Regions from separate parts of the Mesorhizobium sp. AR02 genome, predicted to be linked through region 2. Evidence: predicted binding sites of a transcription regulator. Region 2 holds the regulator's gene; each other region holds the start of a gene.
What was found. The regulator PhoB, encoded in region 2, activates phosphate uptake and scavenging genes when phosphate is short. The targets are predictions, from matches to a motif close to TGTCATNNANCTGTCAT.
Positions count from the first base shown of each region.

Region 1 (6,206 bases), 3.0 Mb from region 2:
TGGCACAGAAGGGCATCGATGTCGTCATCCTCGAGGCGGGCGCCCGCCACGAGTATGAGGACTTCATCAATGACGAGTGGGACTCGTTCACCCAGCTCGCCTGGAAGGACAAGCGCACCACCTCCGGCGACTGGCGGGTGGCCAAGGATTTCCCGAACCTGCCGGCCTGGATCGTCAAATCGGTCGGTGGTTCGACCACGCACTGGGACGGCGCCTCGCTGCGCTTCCAGGAGCATGAGTTCAAGACGGCGTCGACCTACGGCAAAGTGGAAGGCGCGAACCTGCTCGACTGGCCGATCACGCTGGCCGAGATGGAGCCTTACTACGCCAAGGCGGAAGCCAAGATGGGCGTCACCGGCACCAATGGCTGGCCGCGCCTGCCGGGCAACAACAATTTCAAGGTGTTGAAGGCCGGCGCCGACAAGCTCGGCTACAAGGAATGCCATACCGGCAACATGGCGATCAATTCGGTCGAGCGCGACGATCGCAACTCCTGTCAGCAGACCGGCTTCTGCTTCCAGGGCTGCAAATGGGGCGCCAAATGGTCGACGCTCTATACCGAAATCCCGAAGGGCGAGGCGACAGGGCACCTCGAAGTCCGGCCGAATGCCATGGTGATCAAGATCAACCACGACGCCAGCGGCAAGGTGACCGGCGTCGTCTACGCCGACAAGGACGGCAAGCTACAAGAGCAGAAGGCTCGCATCGTCGCCGTGGCCGGCAATTCGATCGAGAGTCCGCGCCTGCTGCTCAATTCGCAATCGAGCAAATTCCCGCACGGGCTTGCCAATTCGTCAGGGCAGGTGGGCAAGAACTACATGCGCCACACCACCGGCTCGGTCTATGCCATCTTCGACAAGCCGGTGCATATGTATCGCGGCACCACCATGGCCGGCATCATCCGCGACGAGGCGCACCATGATCCATCGCGCGGTTTCGTCGGCGGCTACGAGTTCGAGACGCTGTCGCTCGGCCTGCCATTCATGGCGGCCTTCCTCAATCCCGGCGGCTGGGGACGCTCCTTCACCACGGCGCTCGACCACTACGACCACATGGCCGGCCTGTGGATCGTCGGCGAGGATATGCCGCGCGAGGAGAACCGCATTACGCTGCATGCCGACGAGAAGGACGAGCACGGCATGCCCATCGCCGACGTGCATTTCGACGACCACCCGAACGACACGGCGATGCGCAACCATGCCTACAAGCAGGCGTCAGCACTTTACGATGCGGTCGGTGCCACACGCACCTTCCCGACGCCGCCCTATCCCTCGACCCACAATCTCGGCACCAACCGGATGAGCGAGAAGGCGGAAGACGGCGTCGTCAACAAGCATGGCCAGGCGCACGATATCAAGAACCTGTTCGTGTCGGACGGAAGCCAGTTCACGACAGGTGCCGCAGAAAACCCGACCCTGACCATCGTGTCGCTGGCGATCCGCCAGGCCGATTATATCGCCGCCCAGATGTCGGCGAAAACCATCTGACCTCCCCGACTGCCTGCTGGCGCGGAACCTGACATGGTTCCGTGCCTTTTTTGTCTGTTGGACGTTACGCCCCGACCGGCTGGCCGTCCTTGCGGCGGATGGCGACGACCGATGGCCGCGGCGGCTGGCCGTCCTTGAAATCGGGCCACAGCGACTGTGCCTTGTCGAGCGTTTCGGCATCCTCGGAGGGATGCTGGACGGAAAGGAACAGCGTCGTGCCATCCGGGGTGAAGCAAGGGCCGGTCGCTTCCGCGCCATGCGGGCAGGTGAACAGCAGCTTTGGCAGGCCGCGCGCGGGGCCTTCCGTGTCGACGCCATAGACGCCGTCCGGCAGGTCGAAATCATTGGCGCCATCGGTCGCCACCCAGAGCCGGCCGGCCAGGTCGAAGGTGATGTTGTCGGGGCAGACAAACCAGCCATTGTCCGACGTGTCGGGATGGAAGGTTGCGCCGACTTTCGCGTCCTTGGGATTGCCGCAGAGCACGAACAGGTCCCAGGCATATTTGTCGGCGGTGTGATCGGCCTCGGTGCCGCGTCCGCCAGGCGGAATCAGCTCGACGATGTGGCCCCAGAGGTTTTCCGGCCGCGTGTTGGCCGGATTGACCTTGGATTCGTCGCGCTTCTTGTTCTTGGTCATGACGGCGTAGACGCGGCCGGTGACCGGATTGGTCTCTATGTCCTCCGGCCGGTCCATCGGGGTCGCGCCGATGGCATCCGCCGTCAGCCGTGTCTTCAACAGCACCTCGGCCTGGTCGGCAAAGCCGTTCTCGGGTGTGAGCTTGCCCTGGCCGTGAACCAGCGGCAGCCAGGTCATCGAGCCATCGGCGTCGTAACGGGCGACCGAGAGCACGCCATCGTCCAGGAGGCCGTTGCTGGAGGCCGGGTTCGCCTTGTCGTAGGCCTTGTTCGAGACGTAGCGGTACATGTATTCGAAATAGTCGTCGTCGCCCATGTAGACGACGATGCGGCCGTCCTTGTTGAGGACAACGGTGGAGGCCTCGTGCGACATGCGGCCAAGGGCCGTGCGCTTCACCGGCTTCGATTGGGGATCATAAGGGTCGATCTCGACCACCCAGTCGAAGCGGTTCGGCTCGTTCGGCTCCTTGTCGATGTTGAAGCGGTCGTGGAAACGGCCACGGCCGTAGATGTCGGAACCATCGAAGCCGTAGCGGTCGAGAATGTCCGCGGTCGGCGCCTTCTTCGGGTCACCGCCGAACAGGTCGGAAACACCTTCCTCGCAAGTCAGCACGGTGCCCCATGGCGTAAAACCGCCGCTGCAATTGTAGCTGGTGCCGAGCACTTTTGTGCCGGTCGCATCCGCCGAGGTCTTCATCAAGGCATGGCCGGCCACCGGTCCGGAAACCGTCATTTCGGTGTTGGCCGTAATGCGGCGGTTGAGCGGGCTGTCCTCGACGGTTTGCCACTTGCCGTCCTTGAGCATGATCTCGACGATCGAATGGCCCATCGCCGCCAGGCCGAGATCGACCTGTTCCTTGTTCATCGCCTTGCCGGCATCGTCCTCGGTCATGCCTGGGAACATCACATTGGGCGAGATGTACTCGTTGTTGACGCAAAGCAGGCCATGGTCGGAGTTCACCGAACCCTTTGGCAGCGGCAGGAAGGCGATGTAATCGCAGTTATAGCCGAAGCGCTTTTCCTGTTCGGCGGCTGGAACCGTGTTGCCGTCGAAATCCGGCAGGCCGGCGACAAGCGGATCGCCCCAGCGTGCGACAACAGTTGTTTCATAACCTTCCGCGGCGGCGTGGGTCTTGTCATAGACGCGCTTCAGTTCGGGAAAGCCGAGTGTGGAAAGTGCTGCAGCCGCATGCGTCTCGCCGGCAAACAACGAGCCGACAAAGCTGCCGCCGGCGATCAGGGCGCCGGATGCAAGGCTGCCTTTCAGGAGCGTCCGGCGCGAGACGCGCTCGGCGATGATTTCGCGAATGACAGGGGAGGATGAAGACGGGAAGTTGGCCATGTGTCTGCCTCTCGATGTGGATGGGTGACGGCGCACCGCTGCCTATCCAGCTTCGGCAACATCCAGATGACATGAGAAGGCGGACACGGCTTGCCGGCCGCACGGAGGCGGCGCCATCGCCAGAGGGAAGGCCTACTGATTGCTGCCCTTGGTGCAGGTCGAGGCGGTGAAGGCGCCGTCGGGCTGCTTCATGATGATGTCGAAGGAGGGCGGGTTCTGGCCATCCAGTGTCGCCTGGGTCATCGACAGCGAGTTGCCGCCGGCGGTGTAGCCACCAAGCGGTCCCAGCCAGGAGATCACGCCGTTTGCATCCATCTGGTAGTTATAGCCCTGTTGGACGGTCCCGAAGGTGACAGGGCCGGTGTAGACATTTCCCTTGATGGTGATGTCGCCAAGGTTGAGGAACATGCCGAGCAGGTAGACTTCACAGTGATAGGTGCCGTCAGGCATCTTGCCGTCACTGAAGTCGGCCCGTGCGGCCCCGGTCGCTGTCGCCAGAAACACTATGCCGATAGAAATGCGTGAAATCAGGGATGTCATGACGTTGCTCGGTTGAGGCGCGAGCTTGCCCTATTTTTGCGCTGTGCCGCAACATTTGTCGTCCGCGACCCGCGCGCAAAGGCCAAAATCTAGGCACTTGGTGAAATTGGGCGAAAATTAGGCAGATGCCTTGTGCGCTGCGCAAATTTCCCTCAACCAATTTTTAACCGGCTCTCTTTTGTTTGTTCAATCTAATATAATAACAGGCTGATAATGTTTGGCTATTTGCCGCTTTTCAGCATTCCCGCAGCGGTTGGCATGCGGGTTGCATTGCATTGTTGCGGTGCAATCAACGAGCTTGGGAGTCTTCCGTATGAGGGGTAATTTCTCGACAATAACAAAAATGTTTTCGGCAAGCGTGGTCGCCGCCGGCTTGCTGATGTCCGCACCCGCCAGGGCGGCTGAGGACACGATCAAGGTCGGCATCCTGCATTCGCTGTCGGGGACCATGGCGATTTCGGAGACGACGCTGAAGGACGCCATGCTGATGCTTATCGAGCAACAGAACGCCAAGGGCGGCCTGCTCGGCAAGAAGCTGGAGGCCGTGGTTGTCGATCCGGCTTCCAACTGGCCGCTGTTCGCCGAAAAGGCACGCGAGCTGATTTCGAAGGACAAGGTCGCGGCGGTGTTCGGCTGCTGGACCTCGGTGTCGCGCAAATCGGTGCTGCCGGTGTTCTCCGAACTCGACAACATCCTGTTCTATCCCGTCCAGTATGAGGGCGAGGAAAGCGAGCGCAACGTGTTCTACACCGGTGCGGCTCCGAACCAGCAGGCGATCCCTGCCGTCGACTATCTGATGAGCAAGGACGGCGGCTCGGTGAAGCGTTGGGTGCTGGAAGGCACCGACTACGTCTATCCGCGCACCACCAACAAGATCCTGGAAGCCTACCTGAAGTCCAAGGGCGTCGCAGCCGAGGACATCATGACCAACTACACGCCGTTCGGCTTCTCCGACTGGCAGACCGAAGTCTCGGCGATCAAGAAGTTCGGTTCTGCCGGCAAGAAGACCGCCGTCGTCTCGACCGTCAACGGTGACGCCAATGTGCCGTTCTACAAGGAACTCGGCAACCAGGGCATCAAGGCCGAGGACATCCCGGTCATGGCATTCTCGGTCGGCGAGGAAGAGCTGGCCGGTCTCGACACCAAGCCGCTGGTCGGCCATCTCGCCGCCTGGAACTATTTCGAGAGCGTCAACACGCCTGAGAACAAGAAGTTCATCGCCGACTGGCACAAGTTCATCAAGAACAACAAGCGCACCACCAACGACCCGATGGAAGCACACTATATCGGCTTCAATATGTGGGTGAAGGCGGTCGAGAAGGCCGGCACCACCGATCCGGACAAGGTCATCGATGCCATGATCGGCGTTTCGGTGCCGAACCTGACCGGCGGCTATTCGACGATGATGCCGAACCACCACATCACCAAGCCGGTGCTGATCGGTGAAATCCAGGCCAATGGCCAGTTCGAAACGGTTTCGAAGACACCGGGCCTGGTGATGGGCGACGAATGGTCCGACTACCTGCCCGACTCCAAGGACCTGATTTCCGATTGGCGCGCGCCGCTCAGCTGCGGCAACTTCAACGTCAAAACCGGCAAGTGCGGCGGCAAGGGCACGAACTGATCCTCCCGGGCTAGACCGTCCGGTCCATGCCCAAGACCGCGCGCGTCCGGATGGTTTCCTCCACTGTCCGGACGCCCACTCAACCTTCAAGGGTCACCAAGAGCCGATGAAGATTTTGCATGCGATGGGCCTGGCGCTTTTGTTCCTGCTGACGACGCTGTCGTCTTCGGGCGCTGCGGAAGCCGATCTGCGTGCCATTATCGCCAAGTTCGCGACAGTAACGGACTTTTCCGAGACGGGAGCCGTCGTTCACGAATTGACAGCCACAGGGGATCCCGCTGTCGAACGGGCGCTTGCTGCATTGGCTGACGGCAATCTCTACATTCGCACGGCTGACTCGATGGTGTTTGTCGGCAAGGAGGGCGATGAAGGCGTCCAGCTTTTTGACCCGCTGAGCGGCGAGGCAGCGGGCGAGGCCTCCGAAGACGACATAACCAAAATCACTGTCAACAACACCTTGCGCCGCGCCATTCGCGATGCATTGGGCACGTTGACGCTTGGGTCCAAGGATCCGACGGTCCGCATCGCCGCCGCCGACACTATGTTCAAGACACCTGATGCCGCCAATATCGAGCCG
Region 1 covers NZ_CP080531.1:6,436,665-6,442,870, forward strand. Annotated here, with positions in the region: gene DBIPINDM_RS35320 (GMC family oxidoreductase) at 1-1,487, shown strand, start outside; gene DBIPINDM_RS35325 (PhoX family protein) at 1,552-3,465, opposite strand; gene DBIPINDM_RS35330 (hypothetical protein) at 3,598-4,005, opposite strand; gene urtA (urea ABC transporter substrate-binding protein) at 4,349-5,629, shown strand; gene urtB (urea ABC transporter permease subunit UrtB) at 5,736-6,206, shown strand, end outside.
Region 1: DBIPINDM_RS35325 (PhoX family protein) is a predicted target of PhoB. The motif match lies at 3,521-3,537, and genes of this name have one in related genera.

Region 2 (6,206 bases):
GGCGCAACCGCGCGATGGTGATTGCGGCCGTGCGCCGGGCCGGTCGGCCCTCGCGCACCGAGATTGCCGCGACCACCGGCCTCAGCCATTCGACCATATCGGCGATCTCTTCCGACCTGATCGGCGAAGGCATCCTGGCCGAAGGCAAGCCGAGCGAAGCCGGCGCGCTGAAACGCGGCAGGCCACAGGTTGGCCTCGGCCTCAATCCGGAGGCCGCGGCTGTCATGACCGTGGTGCTGTCGCTGAATTTCCTCTCCGTCGCCGTCATCGACTATGCCGGCCAGGTGGTATCGGAAGAACAGCGCCGGCTGGACACGCTGACCATGTCGCGCGAGGCGCTGATCGGTGAATGCGTCGCCATCGTACGACGGCGCCTCGAGGATCCCGATATCGACGTGCGCAGCGTCGCCCGCATCGCGCTGGCGATCCAGGGCATCACCGACACCGAGGCCCGCTCGATGCTGTGGTCGCCGATCACACCGCAGACCGACATCGCCTTCGCCGACATACTCGAGGCCGAGTTCGGCATCCCCGCCACCATGGAAAACGACTGCAACATGATGGCGGTGGCGCTGCGCTGGCGCGATCCGGAGCGCTACCGCGACGACTTCATCGCCATCCTTCTGTCGCACGGCATCGGCATGGGCCTGGTGCTGAAGGGCGAGCTGTTTACCGGCACCCATTCCTCTGGTGGCGAGTTCGGCCACATGATCCATCGGCCGGGCGGCGCGCTCTGCCGCTGCGGACGCCGCGGCTGCGTCGAGGCCTATGCCGGCAACTACGCCATCTGGCGCAACGCCAGGCAGCTCAGCGAGGACACCGAGCCGGTCGCCGATGTCAGCGACGCGCAGATGCGGGCGCTCGCCGCGACGGCGCGGGAACGGGACGGCCCCGAGCGCGAAGCCTACCGCAGGGCCGGCGAGGCACTCGGTTATGGCCTCGGCAGCCTGTTCGCGCTGATCGATCCCGCACCCGTCGCCATGGTCGGCGTCAGCGCCGCCGCCTTCGACCTGATCGAGCCGGCACTGCGCGAGGCGATCGCCCAGACCGCAGGCGGCCAGCACTCGAAATCGATTTCCTTCGACACCGAGCCGAACGAACTGCCGCTGATCCGCGAAGGCTGCGCCATGCGCGCACTGACCTTCGTCGACCAGGAAATTTTCGCGCCGGGGGTGCAGGGTAAGTCAGGCGTTGGAAAGAACGTAGCCTGAGCTGACGTCCGTCATTGATGCCGTAGACCATCGCCGACTTTGGAGATTGGCAGAAGCCTCTCAGCTTCGTCATCAACTCTGAGGAATGGTGGCGTCGCTTCGCTCCTTGCTCCGCCATAGGATGACGAGGTCATGAGCGTCTCAGCCAATCATCAATGCGTGTGACCCGGGAGTGGAGACATTCAACCTATCAACGCTTCCGCGCCAAGGCTCTAATCTTCCCTGATCGCGTAGCCGGCGCCCCGAATGGTTCTAATCACGTCCGGCATGCGGCCATTGTTGACCGCCTTGCGCAGCCGGCCGACATGCACGTCGACGGTGCGCTCGTCGATATAGATCGTCTCGCCCCAGACATTGTCGAGCAGCTGGCTGCGCGAGAACACGCGGCCGGGATGACGCATCATGAATTCGAGCAGGCGGAACTCGGTCGGCCCGAGCCGGATCTCGCTCTTCTTGCGATAAACCCGGTGCGATTCACGGTCGAGCACGATGTCGCCGACCTTGAGCACGCTGGACAGAACTTCCGGCTTGGCGCGGCGCAGCAGCGCCTTGACGCGAGCCATGAATTCCGGCGTCGAGAACGGCTTGACCAGATAGTCGTCGGCGCCGGTCGAGAGCCCACGTACGCGGTCGCTTTCTTCGCCCCGCGCGGTCAGCATGATGATCGGCAGCCGCTCGGTCTCGGGCCGCATCCGCAGGCGCCGACAGAGTTCGATGCCGGACACCGCCGGCACCATCCAGTCGAGCACCAGAAGGTCGGGCACGTTCTCCTGCAGGCGGATTTCAGCCTCGTCGCCGCGCGGCACCACCTCCACCTGGTAGCCTTCGGATTCAAGATTGTAACGGAGCAGCACCCCCAGCGGCTCCTCATCCTCCACCACCATAATGCGTGGCGCGATCATCGATTGGTCACCTCTTGCGTCAGGCCGCGGGCGCCGACATCGCCGTCTCGTCCTGCTTGGGACGATTGGCGGGCAACTGCGTGCCGGTCAGGACATAGTAGGCGTTTTCGGCAATGTTGGTCACGTGGTCGCCGATGCGTTCGAGATTCTTGGCGCAGAACAACAGATGCGTGCAAGCCGTGATGTTGCGCGGATCCTCCATCATGTAGGTCAGCAGTTCGCGGAAGACGGAGGTGTATTTGACGTCGATGCGTTCGTCGTCGGCGCGCAGCTTCGCCAGTGCCGCGGCATCGCGCGCCGCATACTCTTCGATCACGCCCTGCACCTGGATCAGCACCAGCTGTGCCATGGCGTCGATGGAATGCGACAGGTCGCGCGGCGTGGCGCTGAGGCCGACGGTGCCGACGCGCTTGGCGATGTTCTTGGCAAGGTCGCCAATGCGCTCGAGGTCGCCGGCCATGCGGATCGACCCGACGACATGGCGCAGATCATCGGCCATCGGCTGGCGCTTGGCGATCAGCGTGATGGCGCGGTCGTCGAGCTCGCGCTGACGCGCGTCCATGATGGCATCGTCGGAAACCACGCGCTGAGCGAGAGCGTTGTCGGAATTCAGCAGCGCCTTGGTGGCGCCACCGACCATCGAGCCGGCGAGATCGCCCATGTCACTGATCAGCCTGCTGATCTGTCCGAGATCCTCGTCGAAGGCTGCAACTGTGTGTTCGGCCATGATCCTGGTCCTCGTATGCGTGCGATCAGCCGAAGCGGCCGGTGATGTAGTCTTGCGTGCGCTTCTCGCGAGGCGACGTGAAGATCTTCTCGGTTTTGTCGAACTCGACCAGTTCGCCCAGATACATGAAAGCGGTCTGCTTCGAGACACGCGCCGCCTGCTGCATGTTGTGGGTGACGATGACGATCGTGTAGTCGGCCTGCAATTCGTCGATCAGCTCCTCGATCTTGGCGGTCGACAGCGGGTCGAGCGCCGAGGCCGGCTCGTCGAGCAGAATGACCTCCGGCTTCACCGCCACCGTGCGGGCGATGCAAAGCCGCTGCTGCTGGCCGCCAGACAGGCTGAGGCCGCTGGCATTGAGCTTGTCCTTGACCTCGGTCCACAGTGCTGCGCGCTTCAGCGCCTGCTCGACACGGCCGTCCATCTCGGCCTTGCTGATCTTCTCATAGAGCCTGACGCCGAAAGCGATGTTCTCATAGATCGACATCGGGAACGGCGTCGGCTTCTGGAACACCATGCCGATCTTGGTGCGCAGCAGGTTGAGATCCTGCGAGCGGTCGAGAACGTTCTGGCCGTCGAGCAGCACCTGGCCCTCGGCGGTCTGCTTGGGATAAAGCTCGTAGATGCGGTTGAAGACGCGCAGCAGCGTCGACTTTCCGCAGCCCGACGGGCCAATGAAGGCGGTGACGCTGCGCTCGGGCAGCGACAGCGTGATATCCTTCAGCGCCTTCGACTGGCCATAGTAGAAGTTGAGGTTCTTGACCTCGATCTTGGCCTTGGCCACCGCCTCGGCGGCGATCGTCATGTCTGGAGACAACATCTGGCTCATTTGTCCTCTCTGCGTCCGGTCAGGCTGCGCGCAAAGATGCTGAGCGCGAGAACCGTCAATGTGATTATGAGTGCGCCGGTCCAGGCCAGTTGCTGCCATTCCTCGTAGGGGCTGAGAGCGAACTGGAAGATGGTGACAGGCAGGCTGGCCATCGGCGCGTTGAGATTGCTCGACCAGAACTGGTTGTTCAGCGCCGTGAAAAGAAGCGGTGCCGTCTCGCCAGAGATGCGGGCGATGGCCAGCAATATACCGGTGACGATGCCGGACAGTGCGGCGCGGTAGGCGACCGACTTGATGACCACCCAGCGCGGCGCGCCGATCGCGGTGCCGGCTTCGCGCAAGGCGTTGGGCACCAGGTTGAGCATGTCCTCGGTGGTGCGCACGACGACCGGGATGACCAGGATGGCGAGCGCGACAGCGCCGGCGATCGCCGAGAAATGCCCCATCGGCCGCACCATCAGCTCATAGACGAACAGGCCGATGATGATCGACGGCGCCGACAGAAGGATGTCGTTGATGAAACGCACAACAGTGGTGAGCTTCGAGAAGCGCCCGTATTCAGCCATGTAGGTGCCGGCCAGCACACCGATCGGCGTACCGACGATGATGCCGATGATGGTCATCACGATGCTGCCGTAAATGGCATTGAGCAGGCCGCCGGCATCGCCGGGTGGCGGCGTCATTTCCGTGAAGACCGAGAGAGAGACACCGGCGAGGCCCTTGTAGAGCAGCGCGCCGAGGATGAGCGCCAGCCAGGCAAGGCCGATGCCCGCGGCGACGACGCACAGCGTCATCATCACGCCATTCTTGCGCTTGCGGCTCTGGTGAAGCGACGTGGCTGTCGACATCGGTCAGGCTCCCGTGCGGGCGTCGATGCGCATCAGCATGTAGCGTGCGATGGCAAGGATCAGGAAAGTGATGACGAACAGGATCAGGCCGAGCGCCACCAGCGAGGAGGTGTAGAGATCGCCGACCGCTTCGGTGAATTCGTTGGCGATGGTCGCGGAGATCGTCGTTGCCGGCGCGAACAGCGAGGTCGAGATGCGGTGCGCGTTGCCGATGACAAAGGTCACCGCCATGGTTTCGCCGAGAGCGCGGCCGAGGCCGAGCATGACGCCGCCCATGATGCCGATCCGGGTGTAGGGAATGACGACGCGGCGGGTCACTTCCCAGGTCGTGCAACCAATGCCGTAGGCCGATTCCTTCAGTACGGGAGGCACCGTGTCGAAGACGTCCTTGGTGATCGAGGTGATAAAGGGCAGCACCATGATGGCCAGGATCATCGACGAGGTCAGCAGGCCGATGCCATAGGGCGGGCCGGCAAACAGGCTGTTGAGACCGGGAACGCCATGGAACACGTTGATGATGAAGGGCTGCACGGTCGTTTGCAGGAACGGTGCCAGGACGAACAGGCCCCAGATGCCGTAAATGATCGAAGGGATGCCGGCCAGCAATTCAACCGCCATGCCGATCGGGCGCCGCAGCGGGCGCGGGCAAAGCTCGGTGAGGAAGATGGCGATGCCGATGCCGAGCGGCACGGCGATCAGGATGGCGATGGCCGAGGTGATGATGGTGCCGTAGATGGGCGCCAGGGCACCGAACTTCTCGGTCACCGGGTTCCAGCTTTCGCTGGTCAGGAAGGAAAAGCCGAAGGTCGACAGGGCTTGCCAGGAACCGGCAAACAGCGAGACCGCGACGCCGCCGAGCAGGACCAGCACCAAGATTGCGGCAGCGCGGGTCATTCCGTGGAAGATCGAGTCGGTCAGCGCGAACCGTCGAACGGTGGCATCGCGCGAACTTCTGACGGCTGGCAAGGCTTCCTGGACAGCGCTCATGTCAAGCTCGGCTCTTTCGAATTGAAGGAAAAGGAGCGCCGCGGGCGCGGCGCTCCTTCAAGGGATATTACTCGCCGGCGTAGACGGGCTTGCCGTCGGCCTGGATGTCGGCCTTCCACGAAGCCTTGATCAGGTCGACGACGCTGTCGGGGATCGAGACATAGTCGAGCGCCTTGGCGGTTTCCTTGCCGTCCTTGTAGGCCCAGGCAAAGAACTTCAGGGCTTCGCCGGTGGCAGCGGCATCATCCGGAGCCTTGTGGATCAGAACCCAGGTGGAAGCCGCGATCGGCCAGGTGGTGTCGCCGGGCTCGTTGGTGATGATGACGTTGAAGTTCTTGGCAGTCTTGAAGTCGGCATTCGAAGCGGCAGCGCCGAAGGATTCGAGCGACGGCTCGACGACCTTGCCGGCTGCATTCAGCATCTTGGAGTAGGACAGGTTGTTCTGCTTGGCATAGGCGTATTCGACGTAGCCGATACCGCCATCCGTCTGCTTGACGGTGTTGGCAACGCCTTCGCTGCCCTTGGCGCCGACGCCCGTCGGCCATTCGACGGCGGTGTCCGAACCAACCTTGTCCTTCCAGTCGGGCGAGAGCTTCACCAGATAGTTGGTGAAGTTGAAGGTGGTGCCCGAGCCATCCGAACGATGCACGACGGCGATCGCGGTCGACGGCAGGGTGAGGGTGGGGTTCAGCGCCTTGATCG
Region 2 covers NZ_CP080531.1:3,429,422-3,435,627, reverse strand. Annotated here, with positions in the region: gene DBIPINDM_RS20815 (ROK family protein) at 1-1,211, shown strand, start outside; gene phoB (phosphate regulon transcriptional regulator PhoB) at 1,424-2,113, opposite strand; gene phoU (phosphate signaling complex protein PhoU) at 2,133-2,840, opposite strand; gene pstB (phosphate ABC transporter ATP-binding protein PstB) at 2,866-3,669, opposite strand; gene pstA (phosphate ABC transporter permease PstA) at 3,666-4,517, opposite strand; gene pstC (phosphate ABC transporter permease subunit PstC) at 4,521-5,504, opposite strand; gene pstS (phosphate ABC transporter substrate-binding protein PstS) at 5,572-6,206, opposite strand, start outside.

Region 3 (6,206 bases), 690 kb from region 2:
TGCGAGACGAGTTCGGGCCGCGGCCGCTCGACGCCGACCTTCAGCAGGCTCGACAGCACCTGGCCGCCGGCCACGGCGACGAAGATGAGCAGCGCGGTCCCGGGCCTGCGGATCAACATGAGATAGATGATCGTCGCCGTCGTGATCAGCACCAGCACGCTGGCACTGCCAAGGCTGGTGATGTCGCGCATCGCCCCTTCCAGCCATGGCGGCCCGATCGGAACGCCGGGCTGGCCCGCCTGGCGGAAAGCGAGCAGGATTTCGGTGTCGAAGGCGTGCGGCGTGGTGGCGCGCGCCACCTCCATCAGCTCCTCGAAACCCCACAGCCCGCCGGCGATGACCAGGCCGGCCAGCAGGACGGGGAATTCGATGCGGCTGAGCAGGGTGCTTGCAGTGTCTTTCATCGGGCCGGTGTCGCAGTCTTCATCTCGATCAACGCCCCTGCAGATAGGGCCCGAGCGTGATCAGCGCCACGGCGGCGATCGCCAGCACGATGCCGCTGGCCTGCAGCGCATTGACGCGCTCGCCGAAGAACACCAGCGCCACGACGTTGACCGAGACCAGCTGGATGACCGCCGAGAGGCTGAACGACACCGACATGCCGAATTCGCGGATCAGCCGCAGCATGATCAAATTGCCAAGCGAATAGAGCGCGAGCGTCAAGAGGATCTTGCCCAGGCTCGGTGCCAGTCCCCATTGCTTGGCGGCTGTCGCCGCCAAAAGGAAGATCACCGTCGAAAAGCCAAGCTGCAGCAGTCCCGAAAAACTCAACGTCCCGTTCCCCTCGAAGCGGCTCTCGCCGCGTGTGCCGCCGACCTTGTTTCCGAAGCGCGCCGAGACGTCAAGCGACCTCGTTCTAACGAGGGTCTTGGCAACGGCAAGACTGAGGCTCAATGTGCCGATGTCGCCCAGCTGTCGATGGAAGGGCGGTCAGGGGCTCATGTTTCGTATTCTGCAGAACTTGGCGCGGCGCTGGAGCGAACTGTCTCTTGCCCTGCAATTCGTCGTTGCCGGCGGCTTTGGCCTTCTGGCCGTCATGCTGGTGGTGGGCGCCTGGGTGACGACGCAGATCCGGGAAGGCATCATCCGCAATTCGGCCGCCACGACGGCGCTTTATGTCGACAGCGTGATTGCGCCGCTGCTGCCCGACCTGCGCAAGAGCGAGGAGCTCAGTGACTCCGTCAAGCAGGCGCTCGACGAGACGCTCGGCCAGGGCGCGCTCGGCAAGCGCCTGGTCTCGTTCAGGCTCTGGCGCCGCGACGGTACCGTGCTCTACGCGAAGGACGCGACCTTGATCGGCCACCGCTTCGATCTCACCGACAATCTGCGGTCCGCCTTCCAGGGCAACGTCACCGCCCAATTCGACACGTTCGACGGAGACGAAGTCAAGGAGCAGGCCGTCGGCATGCCGTTGCTGGAGATCTACAACCCCGTGCGCGAGCCCTGGTCCGGCGAGGTGGTGGCCGTCACCGAATTCTTCGAGATCGCCACCGATTTCAAAGCCACGCTGGCTTCCGCCCTGCTGTCGAGCTGGCTGATCGTGGCCGGCACCACCTTGACGGCTTTTCTGCTCTTGTCGGGCATCGTGCTGCGCGCCAGCCGCACCATCGACGACCAGCGCGGGGCGCTGCGCCGCCAGGTGTCGGAGCTGCAGGGCCTGGTGACGCAAAACAGCGCCTTGCGGCAGCGTGTGCAGCGGGCGTCCCGCCGCGCCACCGCGCTCAACGAAAGATATTTGCGCCGGATCGGCGCCGACCTTCATGACGGACCGGCGCAACTCGTCGCCCTGGCGGCGCTGCGCATGGACAGCCCGGTATTTTCCGGCGACGGCGATTGGGGCGAAAGCCGCTCGACCGAGGTCGCGATGATCCGCAAGACGCTGGAGGACGCGATGCGCGAAATACGCGGCATCTGCACCGGCCTCGTGCTGCCGCAGATCGAGACGGCCGCCGCAACGGAGATATTGCGGCTGGCCGTCGACGAACACCAGCGCCGGACGGGAACGTCGGTGACGCTCACGCTGCCCAGGCATTTGCCCGAACCCGGCGCCTCCGAGAAGATCAGCATCTATCGTTTCGTGCAGGAAGGACTGAACAATGCCTATCGCCACGGACTGGCCAAGGATCAGGCGGTGCGGGCCGGGATGAAGAATGGCAGGCTTTTTGTCGAAGTGTCGGATGGCGGGCCGGGCTTCGATCCGGCACGGGTCGAGGGGCTGGGGCTCGCCGGCCTCAGGGAGCGGGTCGAAAGCATTGGCGGCCAGTTCCAGACCTTGACCGGAGCGCAAGGCACGCGACTGGTGATCAGTCTTTCGGTCGAGGAGCAAGCATGATCGGTACCATTCGCATCGCTGTTGTCGACGACCATCCGCTCTTTCGCGAAGGCGTGACGCGCAGCCTGTCGGAGATCGGAGGCTTCGAGATCGTCGGCGAAGGTGCGACAGCGCAGGACGCCGAACGCATCGCCTCGACGGTGCAGCCCGACATTCTGCTGCTCGACATCTCCATGCCGGGCGGCGGCCTGGCCGCGGTTACAGGCATCCTTGCCGACCATCCCGCCCAGAAGATCGTCATGCTGACCGTTTCGGAGACCAATGCCGATGTAACCAGGGCCCTGAACGCAGGGGTGCACGGCTATATCCTCAAGGGTGTCGGATCGCGCGCGCTCGCCGACATCCTGCGCAACGTGGCGGCCGGCGAGAGCTATCTTTCGCCGACCCTGTCGGCGCGGCTGCTTTCCGATCTCCAGTCCCCGCACCCTGCCAACGGCGTGGCGGACCGGCTACGGCAACTGACCGAACGACAGACGGAAATCCTGCGGCTGGTGGCGGAAGGGCTCAGCAACAAGGAGGTTGCCTTGCGCCTGGAGCTGCAGGAAAAGACCGTCAAGCACCACATGACCGGGGTGCTGTCGAAACTCAATGTGCGAAACCGCACTGAAGCGGCTCTCGTGATGCGTGAGTTTCACGACCGAGACGGGAACCGCTCTTAGATTAGATCAGGATGACGCTTGGTTGATCGTCATCCTTATCTAGCTTCTTGTTGGAGCATGATCTTCGGACAAACGGAAACCGTTTGTCCGACAAAACCGGTTCCCACTTTTCGGGATCATGCTCTGGGCCATCGCGGAACCGCGAAGGCCGGACAAAGAGATCACCTCCGCCGGGGCGGCGGAGGCGACGTGTGAAGCTGGCCCGTTGCCTGTTGACCAGCCTCACATGGCCTTGAGACGGCTGACATCGGCCGGCGTGGCCCGGCGGTCGATGATCGTGCGACCCAGCGCATCCTGCATCCTGAAGCGGCCGTTCTCGATCTTTTCGGTGATGCCGTCGGGATGCGTGACCGTGATCTTGTTGCCGCTCACGTCGACCTTGTCGCCGGTCGTGACGTTGACATGGTTGGCGCCTTTGTCGCTCTGGCCCTTGCCGGATCCCGAGTCGCCGCCACCGCTATCTGTTCCGGAATTGCCGCCGTTTCCATTCCCGTTGCTGCTATTGCCGCCGCTGCTGTTACCGCCATTTCCGTTGTCGTTGTCGTTGCCGCTGTTACCGCCGTTTCCGCTGCTGCCACCGTTGCCGTTTCCATTCCCGCTGTTGCCGCCGCCATTGCCACCCTTGGCGGCCTGCGCGGTAACAGCGTCGATTCCGGGGGCGGAGCCGTGCAGGGAAATTCGATAGGGGACGATGGTCAGCGCCAGAACAGCCGCCGAAACGAGCGTCAGCCGGCGACAACCGGCCGTGATCGATCCGTGCATCCTGATCTCCGTCGATTGAGCCGGCGCGCCCACCCCAACGTTGCAACCAACAACTTCGCCGAAAGACGTAGTGACCGGAAGCGACCTCCGACCGTTGCGTTTGTCCTCCAGGACCTTTGCAAGCGCAAGGTTGGACCAAGGTCCGAGGTTGCGCGTGAACAAGCGGCCTCCCCTGGGCATTGGATCTTGTACCATGTCACGAAAATGTGATCGGCCTGGCGTAAGGGGTCGACAGGCAACAAGCTCCAGCCACTCCAAAGCCAGAGGCCCTTTATGACCGAACATCGTTTCCCCGACGCCCGATTCCGCACCAGCCTGCTCGAGGAAAACGAAGGACCGGCCATCAACCCCACCGACAACCGCACCATGGGCGAAATCATCGCCGCGCGGTTCTCGCGCCGGGGTTTCCTGAAGGGATCGCTCGCCGTCTCGGTGATCGCCGCCACCGTCAGCCCACTGGCTCTGATCGCAGCGGACGAGGCACGCGCCGCGGAAGGCTCCGCCTTCAAATTCCACGAGCTCCAGGCCGGCATCGACGACAGGCACCATGTCGCGCCGGGCTATGACGCCGACGTGCTGTTGCGCTGGGGCGATCCGCTGTTTGCCGATTCGCCGGAGTTCGACCCGACGAAGCAGTCGGCGCAGGCGCAAGCCAGGCAGTTCGGCTACAACAACGACTATGTCGGCTATATCCCGATCGACGGCTCTGCCGAGCACGGCCTGCTGGTGGTCAATCACGAATATACCAACCCGCATCTGATGTTCCCGGGCATTGTTTCGATCGTCGAGAAGGACGGGAAGAAGAAGGCCGAGGTCGCGCCGCTCTCGGAGGAGCAGATCGATATCGAAATGGCGGCGCATGGCGGCACCATCGTCGAGATGCGCAAGGCGGGCGGCAAGTGGCAAGTGGTGCGCGACGGCAAGCTCAACCGCCGCATCACCGCCACCACCGAAATGGCGCTGTCCGGTCCGGTTGCCGGCCATGACCGCGTCAAGACCAATGCCGATCCGTCCGGCACGAAGGTGTTCGGCACCATGAACAACTGCGCCGGCGGCGTCACGCCCTGGGGCACCTATGTCATGGCCGAGGAGAACATCCACGGCTATTTCTCCGGCGAACTGCCGGAAGGCCACAAGGAAGCCGCCAATTACAAGCGGCTCGGCATTCCCGAAGGCGCCTATGAATGGGGCGCGCATTACGACCGCTTCAATCTCGCCAGGGAGCCGAACGAGCCCAATCGCTTCGGCTGGATCGTCGAGGTCGACGTCAACGATCCGACCTCGACGCCGAGGAAGCGCACCGCCATGGGCCGCTTCAAGCATGAGGGCGCCGAATCGATCGTCGCCAGGGACGGCCGCGTCGTCTTCTATCTCGGCGACGACGAGCGCTTCGACTATGTTTACAAATTCGTCACCAAGGGCACTTTCAACGCCAACGACCATGCCGCCAACAAGGACCTGCTCGACGACGGCACGCTGCATGTCGCCAAATTCGCCGAGGACGGCACGGTCGACTGGCTGCCGATCGTCTTCGGCCAGGGGCCGCTGACGACGGAAAACGGCTTTGCTGGCCAGGCCGACGTCCTGATCGAGACGCGGCGCGCTGCCGATCTGCTCGGCGCCACCAAGATGGACCGGCCCGAGGACATCCAGCCCAATGGTGTCAACGGCAAGGTCTATGTCATGCTGACCAACAATTCAAAGCGCAAGGCCGACCAGGTCGATGCCGCCAACCCGCGCGCCGAAAATGCCTTCGGCCACATTGTCGAGATCACCGAGACCGACGGCGATTTCACGTCCACCAAGGGCAAATGGGAAGTGCTCCTGAAATGCGGTGATCCCTCGGTTGCCGATGTCGGCGCCACCTTCTCGACGGCGACGACGAGCAATGGCTGGTTCGGCATGCCCGACAATTGCGCGGTCGATTCGGCCGGGCGGCTCTGGGTCGCCACCGACGGCCAGGGACCGAAGGCCACCGGCCGCACCGACGGCCTATGGGCGGTCGATACGGAAGGGGCTGCACGGGCGACCTCAAAGCTGTTCTTCCGCGTGCCGATCGGCGCCGAAATGTGCGGCCCGTTGTTTGCACCCGACGACCAGACCGCTTTCGTCGCCGTCCAGCATCCGGGCGACGGCGGCGAGGATTGGGAAGGTTTTGGCCGCCCGTCCTACTATGAGTATCCGTCGACGCGCTGGCCGGATTTCAAGCCGGACATGCCGGTGCGGCCGTCGGTCGTCGCCATCACCAGGCAAGGCGGCGGCAAGATCGCGGTCTGATCTCGGGCGCCGGTTTGCAGCCTTTGGGAGGGGTTCGATTCCCGAACGCCCCTCATTCCGCATGAAACCTGTTCAAGCTCCGGGAAAGATTGGCAATTTACAGGTGGCGCCCTAACTCCTCCTTCAGGAGACCGCCATGTCGAAGTCCGTCTATGATCGTGGCCTGCTCAAGCCTG
Region 3 covers NZ_CP080531.1:2,739,711-2,745,916, forward strand. Annotated here, with positions in the region: gene DBIPINDM_RS17260 (phosphatase PAP2 family protein) at 1-404, opposite strand, end outside; gene DBIPINDM_RS17265 (hypothetical protein) at 433-771, opposite strand; gene DBIPINDM_RS17270 (sensor histidine kinase) at 941-2,332, shown strand; gene DBIPINDM_RS17275 (response regulator) at 2,329-2,991, shown strand; gene DBIPINDM_RS17280 (hypothetical protein) at 3,214-3,753, opposite strand; gene DBIPINDM_RS17285 (PhoX family protein) at 4,027-6,030, shown strand; gene DBIPINDM_RS17290 (hypothetical protein) at 6,167-6,206, shown strand, end outside.
Region 3: DBIPINDM_RS17285 (PhoX family protein) is a predicted target of PhoB. The motif match lies at 3,948-3,964, and genes of this name have one in related genera.